2 linked regions of the Bosea vaviloviae genome follow. The main gene of each other region encodes a partner of the protein of the gene in region 2 in a complex. Links are inferred from orthologs where the notes say so. Each region holds a gene or a part of one and is shown on either strand. Other genes may lie near its edges. The genes, in order: dapF and BHK69_RS29335.

The links.
Region 1: the proteins of BHK69_RS29335 (region 2) and dapF are in contact, whole or in part, in a solved structure (PDB 5YGU), measured with the Escherichia coli proteins. The link is inferred for Bosea vaviloviae from one-to-one orthologs.

Annotation. Positions count from the first base shown.
Region 1 is NZ_CP017147.1:5,726,166-5,733,941, forward strand. The notes cover bases 4,962-7,714. They hold dapF (diaminopimelate epimerase), read left to right. Parts: upstream 4,962-5,772; coding sequence 5,773-6,657; downstream 6,658-7,714. Other genes in these bases: BHK69_RS26455 (GyrI-like domain-containing protein), read right to left, coding at 4,962-5,631; mtaB (tRNA (N(6)-L-threonylcarbamoyladenosine(37)-C(2))-methylthiotransferase MtaB), read left to right, coding at 6,657-7,714. Also shown: ffh (signal recognition particle protein), read right to left, coding at 1-604; BHK69_RS26430 (hypothetical protein), read left to right, coding at 1,029-1,460; BHK69_RS26435 (CAP domain-containing protein), read left to right, coding at 1,530-2,096; BHK69_RS26440 (LysE family translocator), read left to right, coding at 2,159-2,785; BHK69_RS26445 (class I SAM-dependent methyltransferase), read left to right, coding at 2,796-3,413; BHK69_RS26450 (MBL fold metallo-hydrolase), read left to right, coding at 3,504-4,562; more of BHK69_RS26455, read right to left, coding at 4,768-4,961; more of mtaB, read left to right, coding at 7,715-7,776. UniProt on the Escherichia coli protein: Involved in the succinylase branch of the L-lysine biosynthesis and in the biosynthesis of the pentapeptide incorporated in the peptidoglycan moiety. Catalyzes the stereoinversion of LL-2,6-diaminopimelate (L,L-DAP) to meso-diaminopimelate (meso-DAP).
Region 2 is NZ_CP017147.1:6,315,529-6,323,551, reverse strand. The notes cover bases 1,799-4,798. They hold BHK69_RS29335 (RNA pyrophosphohydrolase), read right to left. Parts: upstream 3,554-4,798; coding sequence 3,044-3,553; downstream 1,799-3,043. Other genes in these bases: BHK69_RS29330 (divergent polysaccharide deacetylase family protein), read right to left, coding at 3,550-4,764; hisE (phosphoribosyl-ATP diphosphatase), read right to left, coding at 2,552-2,902; BHK69_RS29345 (SDR family oxidoreductase), read left to right, coding at 1,799-2,285. In the rest of the region: BHK69_RS29355 (ABC transporter substrate-binding protein), read right to left, coding at 1-573; BHK69_RS29350 (GntR family transcriptional regulator), read left to right, coding at 692-1,471; more of BHK69_RS29345, read left to right, coding at 1,509-1,798; BHK69_RS29325 (S41 family peptidase), read right to left, coding at 4,936-6,279; BHK69_RS29320 (murein hydrolase activator EnvC family protein), read right to left, coding at 6,279-7,640; 23S rRNA (pseudouridine(1915)-N(3))-methyltransferase RlmH, read right to left, coding at 7,700-8,023. UniProt on the Escherichia coli protein: Master regulator of 5'-end-dependent mRNA decay.

The sequences.
Region 1 (7,776 bases), 590 kb from region 2 along the record:
TCAGCGTATCGTCGAGCGTGACGCGGCCGGCGGTGTCGAGCATGACGACGTCGTAGCCGCCGAGCCTGCCGGCCTCGATCGCGCGGCGCGCGATCTGCACGGCGCTCTGGCCGGCCACGATCGGCAAGGTCTCGACGCCGACCTGCTTGCCCAGGATGGCGAGCTGCTCCATCGCGGCAGGTCGCCGCGTATCGAGCGAGGCCATCAGGACGCGCTTCTTGTTGCGGTCGGTCAGGCGCTTGGCGATCTTGGCCGTCGAGGTCGTCTTGCCCGAGCCCTGAAGACCGACCATCAGGATCGGCACCGGCGGCACGGCATCGAGCGTAATGCCCTCGCCCTCGCCACCGAGCATGTCGATCAGCGCGTCATTGACGATCTTGATGACCTGCTGGCCGGGCGTGACGGATTTCAGTACTTCCGCGCCGACGGCCCGTTCGCGCACCTTCTCGGTGAAGGAGCGCACGACCTCGAGCGCGACGTCGGCCTCGAGCAACGCCTTGCGCACCTCGCGCAGCGCGGCGTTGACGTCCTCCTCGGTCAGCGAACCCCTGCGGGTGAGCCCCGAGAGGATGCCCGATAGCCTGTCGCTCAAAGTGCCGAACATGCTGTGCCTCAACGAGCCGAAACGAAAAGCCCTATCGCCAAACGGTTTCGCGCCCGAGGGCGCAGACGCGCTGTCGGGCGTTGACCTCCGGGCTCGAAATGCTCAGGGAGCGGCCCGGTCGGCTGATGCGGTCTCGTCGATGTCGGCGAAACGAATGCGCGGGTTAAAGCGGGAGAATGTGGCGAAAGTCAAGGTTGGCACATGAGATCAGAACGTTTTCGAGCGAAGTGGCCATCGGTTCGCGCGAAGAAAACGCGTTAAAACAAAAAGCTAGGGCGGTTGAACGATCCAAACGGATCGGATCGACCTGATCGATGAATCCGTCTCTCGTTATCTGATGGAGCACGAGCCACGGCGCGAGCACTTGCCTGAGCCACAACCCTGAGGTTTAAAGACGCGCCTAGATTTTCATCAGGGAATTGCCATGGCCGCGCGCACGACGACCCTTTCAGCCCTTGCCTTCACCGCCTTGTTCCTCAGCCTGTCGCAAGCCCAGGCTCAGCAGGCCTGCCACAACAATTTCAAGACCGATGGCGTTCCGATGGTGACCGGCTTGACCTATCGCAGCTGGGATCTCGTTACGAATCGCACACCTGCGGCCGTGCTGAAGAGCCTGGCGGCCGCCGTCGCCGCGGAGGGCTTCGCCGGTATCCGCGTCGATAATGCCACGAGTTCGGTCCTTGCGATCCAGGAAACCACCGGTTCGGGCCGGCCGCAGACCCTGCGCGTCACCGCCCGCAAGAGCGGGCCGGCCACGCGCGTCGACGCCGCTTTCGTCGTCCAGCAGGGCCAGATCGCGCCGGAAGGCTATGTCCGCGACGCGCTCTGCCGCGTCATCGCCGGCGGCCGCGGCTGAGATCGTCGCATAACCGCTGGGATTACGTTACGGTACGAGGTGGTACACCCGACAAACCGAAAGCCGACGATGGATCAGCATCTCTTCCGCGTGGCGACCCTCGCCATGACCCTGCTCGCCGCCGGCTGCGCCGGCGATCCGCGCAGCGCTGCGCCTCTCGGCGCCTCGGCCACCCAGCGCCTGGCCGCTGTCAAGCTCGACACGGCCGCCGCCAGCCGCATCCTCAACGCCTATCGCGCCAGCCACGGCCTCGGCCCGGTCAAGCTCGACCCGACGCTGACCGCCATGGCCCAGCGCCAGGCCAATGCGATGGCCGCAGCGAACACGCTCTCCCATGACGCCGGCGGCGGCTTCGTCTCCCGCGTCCATGGCGCCGGGCTGAAAGCGGGGCGTACGGCCGAGAACGTCGGCGGCGGCTATTATTCGACCGAAGAGGCCTTCGCGGGCTGGAAGGCGTCCTCCGGACACGACGTCAATCTGCGCATGCCGGAGGCGACGCGCTTCGGCATCGCGCTAGCCAAGGCCCCCCAGACTCAATACGGGGCCTGGTGGGCGCTGGTGATCGCCGGCGAACCGGAAAGGCGGCGGGAGATCACCACAGGACCGTTTGGCGCAGGCGCGCCGGCGATCCGCTAACCCCTTTACAACCGGCCGCATCTGGGGATTGCTCCGCCCCTCGACCACCGGAGCCTGTCGCCATGACCTTCGAAGCCTGGGCCGCCTTTGCCGCGGCCACCGCCGTCCTGCTGGTGATTCCCGGCCCGACGATTCTGCTGGTGATCTCCTACGCGCTCGGCCAGGGCTGGCGCACGGCCTTCCCCATGGCGGTGGGCGTCGCGCTCGGCGATTTCACGGCGATGACGCTCTCCATGCTCGGCGTCGGCGCGTTGCTGGCAGCCTCGGCCACCATCTTCACCGCGCTGAAATGGGTCGGCGCGGCCTATCTCATCTATCTCGGGATCAAGCTGTTCCGCGCCGGCGGCACGCTCGACGCCAAGCCGCGCCAGGACGCCGTATCGCCCTGGAAGATGCTCGCCCATGCCTGGCTGGTGACGGCTCTGAACCCCAAGAGCATCACCTTCTTCGTCGCCTTCCTGCCGCAGTTCTTGGATGCGAAGGGTGATTTCTGGGCGCAGATGCTGATCTTCGAGGCGACCTTCATCACCCTCGCCTTCGCCAATGCCATGGGCTACGCGCTGGTCGCCTCGCGCGCGCGCTCGGTGATCGGCAATCCGCGCGCGATCGGGCTCTTCAACAAGGCCGGCGGCACGCTGCTGGTCGGGGCGGGCATCGCGACGGTCGCGGTACGCTCGGGCAGCAACTGAGGCGCAACCTATGCCCGGCAAGGAAGCGATGCCCGGCAGGGACGCCGCCACCCTCGACTTCTACGGGGCCGAAGCCGGGACCTATGCCGGGCGGACGCGCAAGGTCATACATGACCGCCTCGATGCATTCGCCGCTGCGCTTCCGGTTGGCGGCAGCGTTCTCGAACTCGGCTGCGGCGGCGGGCAGGACAGCGAGGGCCTGCTGGCGCGTGGCTTCGCGGTGACGCCCACCGACGGCTCGCCGGAACTGGCGAGCCAAGCCGCGCGGAGGCTCAGGCGGCCGGTCAAGGTGCTGCTGTTCGAGGACCTGGAGGAGAGCAATGCCTTCGACGGCGTCTGGGCCAATGCCTGCTTGCTGCATGTGCCACGCCAGGCCCTTCCGGCTGTTATCGACAAGGTGCAGGCTGCTCTGAAACCGGGCGGCGTATTCTATGCCAGCTTCAAGGCCGGCACCGTCGATGGCCGTGACCGCTTCGGACGCTATTACAACTACCCGTCACCGGACTGGCTGCGCGGCGCATACGATGCTGACCGCTGGCGCAAGCTCGACATCGACGAAGACATGGGCGGAGGCTATGATGGCGAGCCGACCCGATGGCTGCATGTGCTCGCATTCAAGATGCCGTGACGACGGACGATCTCCCTCTGGGCGGCGGCATCGGCATGCATCAGGATCGTCGGACTTGATCCAGCGCACTCACGCCCCACTTCTGACACCATGAATCGTCGCAAGCTCCTTTCCTTCTTCGGCCTCGCCGCCCTGCTCGGCTCGACCGGCACCGCCTGGGCGATGCTTTCGCGCTCGCGCAATCCCTATTACCAGGGTCCCGCCACCGCTCATTTCGATGGCCTGAGTTTCAGCGACGGGCGCCCCGTCACCAAGGGGCTGCTCGACGTCTGGAGATGGCAGACCTCCAAGCGCGAGCGCGAGGCGTTTCCCGTGCGTTACCCGGCCCCGCCGCAGGACAAGCCACCGGCTCGCGTCGAGGGCGTTCGCATCGTCCATCTCGGCCACGCCTCGTTCCTGTACCAGGTCGCGGGGCTGAACCTGCTGATCGACCCGGTCTATGCGCAGCGCGCCAGCCCATTTTCCTTTGCCGGCCCCAAGCGCGTGAACGAACCCGGCGTCGCCTTCGACGATTTGCCGAAGATCGACATCGTGTTGATCACGCATAACCATTACGACCATCTCGATCTTGCGACGCTCGCCCGCATCCATGCCCGCGACATGCCGCGCATGATCATGCCGCTCGGCAACGACACCATCGTCAAGGCGCGCATTCCCGACGCGCTGACGCAGGCCCATGACTGGGGCGACCGCGTCGCTCTGTCGGATAAAATCTCGGCGACCCTCGTTCCGACTTATCACTGGTCGGCGCGCGGCGCGCTCGACCGGCGCATGGCGCTGTGGTGCTCCTTCGTCATCGAGACCGGCGGAACGAAGGTCTTCCATATCGGCGACACCGGCTATCATGACGGCTCGCTCTATGAGCAGCTCGGCCGGGAGCATGGTCCATTCGATCTCGCCGTACTGCCGATCGGCGCCTATGAGCCGCGCTGGTTCATGTCGGACAACCACATGAACCCGGAAGAGGCCGTGAAGGTGATGACCTCGCTCAGGGCGCGCCAGGCTATCGGCCATCACTGGGGCACGTTCCAGCTCACCGACGAGGGCATCGAGCGCCCGCCCGAGGCGCTGAAGGCGGCCCTGGCGCAGGCCGGCCTGCCGGAGGAGCGCTTCAGGCCGATGCGGCCGGGGCTGAGCTGGACGGCCTGAGCTTATCCACTAGGTCATCCCCGGCGCAGCCCTCGGGTCCGACCTTCGATCGGCCCAAGGATAAACTCCGCGGAGACCCGGGATGACGGCGCGCGTCATGGTCGGGCTTGACCCGACCATCTCGTAGACCAGAGCGCTCTGGTCGTGAGATTCTTGGGGCGCGCGAGCCCGAGAATGACGCTCTAGGCCCGAATACGCCCCGCACTCACTTCGGCTGGACGTAGACGTTGATCTCGAGGTTCGGGTCGCCGGGATCGTTGAGGTCGCTGACATACTCCTCGAGGAAGGCATCCTTCACCACGATGCTCTTGGCCTCGAGATAGGCCGTGATCGTCTCATAGGTCGAGTCGATGTCGTCATAGGGCGCGACATGGACGAAGCGCAGCGAGGGGCCCGCCGGCGACAGGCCGACCTTGACGCCGCGCGCGAATTCCGAGGTCCGCGCCCCCTCCGGCGCCTGCCCGACCGGCAGCATCGCCTCGAAGCGGAAACCGTTATCGTCGGTTTCGACGAACAGCGTCAGCGGCCGACCGGCGATCGGCAGCCCGGCCTTGGCTGCCTCCTCGCGCAGGATCTTGAAACTCTCGCTCAGGCGCTGAAAGCCCTGATCCCAGCTCGACTGGCCGGCAAGCGACAGCACCGGCTTGGAGACGAGCAGGATGGCGTCGACATCGCTCGTATCGCCCCGCTTGCCGGCGAGCGTCGCGTTCGGATCAGGCACACCCGTCTGCTGCAGCGGCACGGGCGGCACCGGCAGCGCCGGACCGGGAGCCGGCAGGGTCGGAGGCGGCTGCACCGGCTGCGGCTCGGGCGGAAGCGGCGACGCCGGCGGAGGCTGGACGGGCTGCGGCGCGGCCGGTCCCTGCAGCACCGGGGGCGGCTGAACCGGCTGCGGCTCGGCCACTGGCGGGGCGGCCTGCGCCTGCGCAGGAGCGGCCGCACCCGCGGGCGGCGCGAGCGGCGCGGACTCGACAGCCGTCGGAGGCGCGACGCGCGTCTGCGCGAAGGCCGGCATGGAGGCACCAAGCAGCGCAGAAAGCGCCAGAACACCAATCCGGGAATGCCGCATCATCATGGTCCTGACCAAAAAGAACGATTCGCGCCCTTGCAGCGCAACATAGAATGTCCACCTTCACGCAAGAACGGGCGAAGGGTGGCTTTTTCGCGTCGGTTCCCTCATAGACGCCGTAGTTTGTGGACCTGTGACCGAATGAACGCTCTGGCAACCCGCCGGTTCCTGAAAATGAACGGTCTGGGCAACCAGATCACAGTGCTCGACCTGCGTGGTTCGCAGCTGCGCGTCAGCGAATCCGACGCCCGCGCCATTGCGGCGCAACCCGGCGCCCGCTTCGACCAGCTCATGGTGCTGCACGACGCCCTGACGCCCGGCACCGACGCCTATGTCCGAATCTACAACACCGACGGCTCCGAAGCCGGCGCCTGCGGCAACGGCACGCGCTGCGTCGCCTGGGCGATGATGGCCGACCCCGCGATGGGCGATCCGTCCAGGACCAGGCTGACGCTCCAGACCAAGGCCGGCCTCCTGCCGGCGGTGCGCGAGAGCGAGCTCGTCTTCACCGTCGACATGGGCGCCCCCCGCCTCGCCTGGGACGAAATCCCGCTCGCCGAACCGTTCCACGACACCGCCCATTTCGAACTGCAGATCGGCCCGATCGACGATCCGATCCTGCACACGCCCTGCGCGGTCAACATGGGCAACCCGCATGCGGTCTTCTTCGTCGACGATCCCTATCGCTTCAATCTGGAGCAGATCGGGCCGCTGCTGGAGAACCACCCGATCTTCCCCGACCGCGCCAATATCGAGCTCGCGGCGGTGACGGCGCCCGATCATATCGTGCTGCGCGTCTGGGAGCGCGGCGCCGGCATCACCCAGGCCTGCGGCTCGGGCGCCTGCGCGGCCCTGGTCGCGGCGGTGCGGCGCGAATTATCGGCCCGCAAGGCGGTCGTCAGCCTGCCCGGCGGCGATCTCACCATCGAATGGCGCGAGCGCGACGGCCATGTGCTAATGACCGGCCCGGTCGCCTTCGAATGGGAGGGCGTGCTCGAGCCGGACTGGTTCGAGAGGGCGGCCTGATGGCGCTGGAGGTCGTCACCTTCGGCTGCCGCCTTAACATCGTCGAGAGCGAGGCGATCCGCGAGCGGGCGCAGGCCGCAGGCCTCGACGACCTCGCCATCGTCAACAGCTGCGCCGTCACCAGTGAGGCGACGCGCCAGGCCAGGCAGGCGATCCGCCGATTGAAGCGCGAGCAGCCCGGCCGGCCAGTGGTAGTCACGGGCTGCGCCGCGCAGATCGAGCCCGCCCGCTTCGCCGCCATGCCGGAAACCGCGCGCGTTCTCGGCAATGCCGAGAAGATGAAGCCCGAGACCTGGGCAGCGCTCGCCTGCTCCAACAGCCTGCGCGGCGACGCAGAGGCCGCAGCCGACGACAAGATCGCCGTCTCCGACATCATGGCGCAGACGACCCTATCCGATGCCCGGACCGGCCGCTTTGCCGCCCATACACGCGGCTTCATCCAGGTCCAGAACGGCTGCGACCATCGCTGCACCTTCTGCGTCATCCCGTTCGGCCGGGGCAATTCGCGTTCGCTTGCGCTGAGCGAGGCGGTCGCGCAATGCCGCAGGCTGAGCGAGGCCGGCGCGAGAGAGATCGTGCTGACGGGTGTCGACCTGACGAGCTATGGCCGCGACCTGCGGGATGCGCCGACATTGGGCCGGCTGGTCCAGGCGATCCTGCGCGCCGTGCCCGAATTGCCGCGCCTGCGCCTCTCCTCGATCGATGCGGTCGAGGTCGATGACGAACTCCTCGGGGCGATCGCGACCGAACCGCGCCTGATGCCGCATCTGCATCTCTCGCTGCAGGCCGGAGACGATCTGATCCTGAAGCGGATGAAGCGCCGGCACGGTCGCGAGGATGCTATCCGCTTCTGCGCGGAGATGCGGGGCTTACGGCCTGATATCGTCTTCGGCGCCGATTTGATCGCCGGCTTCCCGACCGAGGACGAGGCCATGTTCTCGCGCTCGCTCTCCTTGGTCGAGGAATGCGGCCTGAGCTTCGTCCACGTCTTCCCCTATTCGCCGCGCCCGGGCACGCCGGCCGCGCGCATGCCGCAATTGCCGGGTGGCATCGTCTCGGAACGGGCGAGCCGCTTGCGCGAAGCCGCTCGCGACGCCCACCGGCAGCACCTCGACGCCC
Region 2 (8,023 bases):
GTAGTCGGCGGTCAGTGAGAACCACTTCTTGCCCTTGACCAGCCCCTGCGCCATCAGCGAGCGGCCGCAGCTCTTCACATACATCGAGTTCTGGTGCTCGACATGGAACATGTAGCGGTTGCAGCTTTCGCCGCGCAACGCGTCGGAATTGCCGCCGGTGTTGACGAAGAGCGTCTTGTTGCGGGCCGCGACCTGCGAGATCGTCAGGCAGGAGGCCGAGGAAATCTCGCCGAGGATGCAGGCGACCTTGTCGCGCTCGATCATGCGCTCGGCTTTGGTCGAGGCGGTCTGCGGATTGACCGAATCCTCCTTCAGCGCCTCGAGCTTGCGCCCGTTGACGCCGCCTGCCGCATTGATCTCCTCGACCGCGAGATCGACGGCCATCACGCCGTACTCTCCGAGCGGACCGAGGAAGCCGGTGCGCGGCGTCAGATGCCCGTAGCGGATGGCGTCGGGCGTCTGCGCCAGGATCAGCGAGGGGCAGGCGATCAGCCCGGTGGCTGCGCCCGCACTGATGCCGACCAGCGCCTGACGACGCGAGACGCGGAATTTCGATGGCTGTCGATCTGTCATAGGCGTTCCTCCCAGAACGGTTCCGCGCTTTGCGCTGGATTGTCGAGCGGTGGTCTTTTTGAAGTTGCGGTCTTGGAGCCGCTTGTCGTGATCTGTGATCACAGTTAGGTTGGCAGACATGATTGGCCATGTCCAGCCCTCACCCGTTCCTGCCGCCGCCATGGCCGATGATGCGCCCGGCGCGGCGGAGACGCCGCGCGATCCGTGGGCGCTGGAGGAGGTCGGCGCGCTGGCGCGCGAGACCCTGGGCGAGCGGGTCACCACCGAATTGCGCGCGCTCCTAGTCGCAGGCCGTCTCGCACCGGGTGAGAAATTGTCGCTGCGCCGCGTCGCCGAGGCGCTTGGCGTCTCGATGATGCCGGTGCGCGAGGCGGTGAGCCGGCTCGCTGCCGATGGGGCGCTCGAGGTTCTGCCGGGGCGGGCGGTGCGCGTGCCGGTGCTGACGCTGGCGCAGTTCCGGGAGCTGACGCGATTGCGGCTGGTCGTCGAGGGCTTCGCCGCCGAGGAGGCGGCGCGCAAGGTGACGCCGGATCAGCTCGCCCGGATCGCCGCGCATGAGGCCGCTTTCCGGCAGGCTGCGAGCGCCGAGGCGCCGGACCCGGCCGGCGCGGTCGCCGCCAATCGCGACCTGCATTTCGCCCTCTACGAGGCGGCCGGCATGCCGAGCCTGGTCGAGATGATCGAGCGCCTCTGGCTCAAGGCCGGACCGATCCTCAATCTCGACATGCGCCATGAGCCGCGCCGGCTCAAGGGTGGCCGCGCCATGCAGGAGCATGAGAAGCTGCTCGCGGCCTTGCGGCGCGGCGACGCCGTGGCGGCACGGGCGGCGCTGGAAGCCGACATCGGTGCGGCAGCGGCACATATCGAACAGACAGGGCAGCTCGGGGAATCGGATTGATTCCGCCAGCGGGCCCGCAGCACAGGGAGACAGCGTCATGGATTTGCAGATCGAGGGCTTGCGCGTGCTCGTCACCGCCGGCGCAGGCGGCATCGGGCGCGCGACGGCGCGCGCCTTCGCAGCCGAGGGAGCGAAGGTGCATATCTGCGACGTCGATCGCGAGGCGCTGGCCGCGATGGCACAGAGCGACCCGGCGATCACGCAATCGGTCTGCGACGTCTCCGACCGCAAGGCCGTGGGCGGGCTGTTCGGGGAGGCGCTGGCGGCGTTGGGCGGGCTCGACTGCCTGGTCAACAATGCCGGCATCGCCGGCCCGACGGGCCGCGTCGACGAGATCGATCCGGCGGATTGGGACGCTTGCGTCGCCATCGACCTGACCGGCCAGTTCAACTGCACGCGGCTTGCCGTGGAGCATCTCAAGCAGTCCGCCAACGCCAGCATCGTCAACCTGTCGAGCCAGGCGGGGAAGCATGGCTTTCCCCTGCGCTCGCCCTATGCGGCGGCGAAATGGGGCGTAATCGGCTTCACCAAGGCGCTGGCCGCCGAACTCGGCGAGTTCGGCATCAGGGCGAATGCGATCTGCCCAGGGCTGGTCGACGGCGCGCGCATCCAGAGCGTCATCGCCAACAAGGCGCGCAGCATGAACATCTCGCATGACGAGATGGCGGCGCGGCTCTTTGCCGGGGTCTCGATCAAGCGTTTCGTCGATCCAAACGACATCGCCAAGCAGATCGTCTTCCTGGCCTCGCCCTTCGGCAAGACGATCTCGGGCCAGGAGGTCTCCGTCTGCGGCGATACGCGGATGCTGAGCTGAGGGAAGCGGTTCTGACGCAACGGTCTCGCGTCATTCCGGACAAGCCGCGTCAGCGGCGCCGGTCCGGAATCCATCGGAGGACGTCATTCTCGGGCTTGCGCCCCGAGAATCTCGTGACCAGAGCGCTCTGGTTTACGAGATGGTCGGGTCAAGCCCGACCATGACGCGCTTGGAATCCCGGGACTTTGCGGAGTTTATCCTCGGGCCGATCGAAGATCGGACTCGAGGGCGAAGCCCAGGAAGACGGCGAGAGATGGGACCGGCCGTCAGCCCACGTTGATCGGCTGGGCGAGCTTGATCGGCCGTCCCTTGGGGAGCTTCTCGGCGATGCCGTAGAGCTGCTCGCGGCGGTCGATCTCGTGCCAGACATCGTCGGGCGCGATGCCGATCTCGCTCCAGAGAACCACCAGATTATAGATCAGGTCGGCGCTTTCGAGGATGGTGCGGTGGCGATCGCCCTGCACGGCTTCGAGCCCGACCTCGACGGCCTCCTCGGCGACCTTCTTGGCCATTTTCGGCATGCCTTCGCCGAGCAGCTTGGCGGTGCGCGAAAAGGCGGGATCGCGCGAACGTGCTGCGAGGACGGCGGCGTGCAATCTGCTGACCGAATCAACCATTCCTAGAGCGTCGTCCCGCCGCATGTGGGTTTCATGACAACCGTGTCGGGACAGGTCCGACGGGCGAATCATTTGTCGGCTCAATTTAACGCGGATATGACCAGGGGGAAGGAGAATTGGGGGGCGCCGGAGGCGCAGCCCTTAAGGTCTGGCGAAAGGCGCAAACAATGTCGCGACCTGGAGATAGACCTCGCGCTTGAAGGGGATGATCAAGGCAGGCGTCCGCTCCAGCTTCTCCCAGCGCCAGGCATCGAACTCGGCCTTGTGGCCGCCGGCGGGGGTGAGCGTGTTGATCTCGTCATCAGAGCCGTCGAGGCGGAAGGCGAACCATTTCTGTGCCTGGCCGCGCCAGCGCCCCCGCCATGCCTCCTTGCCGATATCGACAGGCAGGTCGTAGCTGAGCCAGCCGGGCGCCTCAGAGAGCAGGGTCGCGGAGGTGACGTTGGTCTCCTCCTGCAACTCGCGCCTCGCCGCCTGGAGCGGCGTCTCGCCCGCATCGATGCCGCCTTGTGGCATCTGCCATTCATGGCCGTCCGCAACATGCTCGCGCAGGCTGCGATTGGCGCGTCGGCCGATGAAGACGAGGCCCTGCGCATTGAACAGCGCGAGGCCGACGCAGGGACGATAGCCCTTGGGCGGGGAAGCGATCATCGCAGGGAGCCTGTCGAGGACGGGTTTCGGAAGCCGCGCGCCGCGCTGACCGGCACGACGAGGATGCCCTTGGCCTCGAGCGATTGGGCCCAGCGCGCGATCCGCTCGATCGAGACGGGCAGGGCGCTCGCCGAAGCGATGACGATGCCCTGCTCGCGCGCCAGCGCTTCCAGCATGGCGAGTTCCTTGTCGATCGCGTCGGCCCGGGCGACCGTGTCGATGACGCGATCGACCTTCATCGCCGGGATCTGGGCGCGCGTGGCCGAGGTCGCAAGCAGGCTGCGCGAGGAGGAGCCGTCATCGACGACGATGAGCCCGCGCCCGGAGATCTCGCGCAGGATCGGCGAGAGCGCGGCATCGTCCGCCGTCAGGCGCCCACCGAGGAAATTGACGATGCCGACATAGCCGGTGAAGCGCCCGAGCACCCATTGCAGCCGGTCGATATTCTCAGCCGCCTTCGGGCCGGTCAGCAGGGTTTGCGGGCCAGGGTCGTTGTCGGGATAGTCGAACGGCTCCATCGGCACCTGGAGAAAAATCTCGTGGCCTTCGCCGCGCGCGCGCTGGACCGTGCGCTCCAGCTCCGGACCATAGGGCGCGAAGGCCAGCGACACCGCCCCCGGCAGCTTTGCGATGGCGTCGGCGGTGCCGCTCTGGCTGATGCCGAGGCCGCCGACGAGCAGGGCGATCCGCCCTGCCGGCTTGGTCGCGGGCTGCGGTCCGAGCGGGCGGGCATAGATCTGGGCGGGCGTCGCCCCGTCGGGGCCGATCTTCGGCAGCAGGCCGTGGCGCGTGCGCTCGACCAGCCGGCTGTCGGGGGAGGAGGCGAGCTTTATCGTCGCGGCGCTGTCGGGAATGGTGATGACGATCGAGCCAGGCGCTTCCGCGCCCGCACCCGGGCGCACCACGGTCACGCCGGCTTCGCTTTCGAGCTGGCTGGCGCTGGTCTGGGTTCGCAGTTCCGGAGTGGAGGCCGCCGGCGTCGGCGATGTCGCTTGCGATTGGGGGCTACGCTTTTCGATCAGCGCCGTCGCCATCGGTTGGCCGCCATCGGGATCGCGGCGCGTCGCGACGAGGAAGAGCAGGGCGGCGACCGCAAGTCCGACAGCGCCGCTCGCGCCCAGGGCAAGCCAAAGGCCCCATGGTTTGCCATGAGGCGCGGGGCGATTCTGGCCGAGCGGCCGATTGAGCTCGGTGAGCGGCGTTCCGGCCAAGGGCAGCCGTCCTCAGCTAAGAGAGCAAAGACCTGAAGCAAGCATGCTGGTCCCCGAGAGCGGGTCCGGTTCCCGGCAGCACGATCGCGCGGCCCGAATCAACGGCCCGCGCGTCTAGTCTTGTCGTGTGGCGAGCCGCCCGTCGAGTGCCGGGCGGCGCGTCTCCCGTGCTCAGTTCGGCTTCGGCGCCTCGGGGGTGGGCGTCGGGGCAGGCGCGGCGGCGTCCTTCTTGACGCCGCGCAGCAGGTCGAGCGCCGCGATCAGCTGCGTGTCCTTCAACGGATCGTTGGGCACGTAGGAGGCCGAGCCGGACTGCTCTTCCTTGCCGTCGACCGTCTTGAGATGGCCCTTGAGCGAAGCCTCGCCCTTGTTCTCGCCGAGCTTGTCCTTGAGCTCGGCCGGGATCTCCTGCGCGACCTCGACATCGGGCGTGATGCCCTTGGCCTGGATCGAGTTGCCGGATGGGGTGTAGTAGCGCGCCGTGGTCAGGCGCAGGCCGCCATTGGCGCCGAGCGGGATCACGGTCTGGACCGAGCCCTTGCCGAAGGAGCGCGTGCCCATGATGGTCGCGCGCTTGTGGTCCTGCAGCGCGCCGGCGACGATCTCGGCGGCCGAGGCGGAGGAGCCGTTGATCAGCACCACGACGGGCTTGCCCTTGGTCAGGTCGCCGCCGGGCTTGGCGTTAAAGACCTGCGTCTCCTCGGCGTTGCGGCCGCGCGTCGAGACGATCTTGCCGCGCTCGAGGAAGGCGTTGGAGACCAGCACGGACTGGTCGAGACGGCCGCCGCGATTGTTGCGGAGGTCGATGACGTAGCCCTTGATCTTGTCCTTGCCGATCTCGGTGTTGACCTTCTCGATGCCCTTGCGCAGGCCCTCATAGGTCTGTTCGCTGAAGGTGCCGATGCGGATATAGCCGACGTCGTTCTCGACGCGTTCCTCGACCGCCGGCACCACGATGGTCGTGCGGGTCAGGGTGAATTCGAGCGGGTCGGTCTTGCCCGGGCGCTCGATCTTGAGCTTGACCTGGGTGTTGATGATGCCGCGCATCTTCTCCACGGCCTGGGTCAGGCTCAGGCCCTTGACCTCGTCGCCGTCGATCTGGCGGATGATGTCGTTGGAGAGGATGCCGGCCTTGGAGGCGGGCGTGTCGCGGATCGGCTTGGCGACCTTGAGGACGCCGTCCTCCATCGTGACCTCGATGCCGAGCCCGCCGAACTGGCCGCGCATGTCGGTGTCCATGTCGCGGAAGCTCTTGGCGTCGAGATAGCCCGAATGCGGATCGAGCGAGGAGACCATGCCGTTGATCGCGGCCTCGATCAGCTTCTGTTCATCCGGCTTCTCGACATAATCGGTGCGGATCTTCTCGAAGATGTCACCGAACAGGTTGAGACTGCGATAGACCTCGGCGGAGGCCGCGACCGCGCTGGTCGAGGTGAACAGCTTTGTCTGGGTGACCAGACCGGTCAGGCCGGCGCCCATGACCGCACCGGCGAAAACGAGGGAAACCTTGCGCATCATCCGCGAACCTTTTCGCCTTGCGATTTCGTCCACCACGGCGCCGGATCGACCGAAACGCCGTCTTTTCTGAACTCTATATAAAGAACCGGTTGTCCGGTCCCAGAACCTACGATCGTCGCGGCAGCTTCCGACGTTTCGCCCATCACCGCAACCGGTTCCCCCGCGAGGACGAACTGATTCAGCGATACATCGATGCGCTGCATTCCGGCCAGCAGCAAATAGTACCCCCCGCCGGCATTCAGGATCAAGAGTTGCCCGAAGGAGCGGAAGGGACCCGCATAAACCACCCAAGCGTCCGAAGGTGCCGAAACTAGGGCATTGGGCCGCGTACTCACAGATATTCCACGCGTCGTGCCGCCTGCGCCGTCACTTTCGCCGAAACCACGCAATTGTGATCCCGCCGCCGGCAGGGGAAGCAAGCCCCGTGCCTCGGCGAAGGCGATCTTGGGCGCGAGCCGTGCGGGGTCCTTGAAGGCGAGCGCGGCCATGCGCTGGCGCTGCTCGCGGGTTTCCGATTCGAGGGCCTGGCGCGCGGTCTCGGCGGCGCGATTGGCCGTCGAGATCTCTTTTTCCATGCGCTCGACAAAATCGCGCAGGGAGCGCGCTTGCGCCGCGAGCTCGCCACCGACGCTGCGCTGCTCCTCGACGTCGCGCGCGGCGCCCGTTTCACGCTCGCGCCTGGCCTCGATCAGCGAGGCCAGGCGCTGACGTTCCGTCGCCAGGCCCTCCAGCTCGGTGGTGATGGCCTTACGGTCCCCGGTGATGTTCTCGCGCAAGCGCACCAGTTCGCCGAGATCGGAACCCAGGATCTCGATTTCCTGGCGCAGATCGGGCACGACCGCGCCCAGCAGCATCGAGGCCCGCACCGCTTCCAGAATATCCTCGGGGCGCACCAGCACCGCCGGCGGCGGACGCCGGCCGATGCGCTGCAGCGCCGCCAGCACTTCGGAGATCAAGCCGCGCCGGCCTTCGAGCGAGCGCCGGATCGCCGCTTCGCTGGATTGCAGCAGGCCGAGCCTGTCCTCGATCGCGCCGATGCGCCGCTCGACGGCCTGGGTGCGCTGGGTCGCCTCGAGCAGGGCCTTGTTGAGGGCGGCGCGGTCGGCGCGGATGCCGGCGATCTCCGCCTCCAGCTTGCCGCGCGCCTCGGCATTGCCGGCCAGGCGCTGCTCGATCGCCTTGAGTTCGGCCTCGCGGGCCTGTTTCTCGACCTGCTTGGCCTGTGCCTCGCGGGTCAATTGCTCGGGATCGGGGGATTGAGCGGCGGCAGGAAGAGAGGCGATGAACAGGGCCAGCGACAGGGCAGTAAGGGCTTTGCGGGCCTGCCTATAGGATGTGCGGAAGCCTTTATCCGGCATGCCGCGATGCCGTGGGCGGGCCGGGCTGCGCCATCCGCGAATCAGGGGCCGGAATAGTTTCATGCGCGATGATAAGGGTGTCCGGCGATGATCGTCATGGCTCTGTAGAGCTGTTCGAGCGCCAGCGCGCGCACGATCTGGTGCGGGATGGTCAAGGCCCCGAACGCGATCGTCAGATCGGCCCGGTCGCGGATCTCATCGCTGAGCCCGTCGGCGCCGCCGATGACGAGGCTGGCGGCTGCCGTGCCGGCATCGCGTGCAGTGGCTATCCTGGCCGCAAAGGCGTCGCTGGTCAGGCTGCGGCCGCGCTCGTCGAGCGCGATCAGAAGTCCGGGCGTGAGCTTGGCGGTGATGGCCTGGGCCTCGTCGCGCTTGCGCTCGTC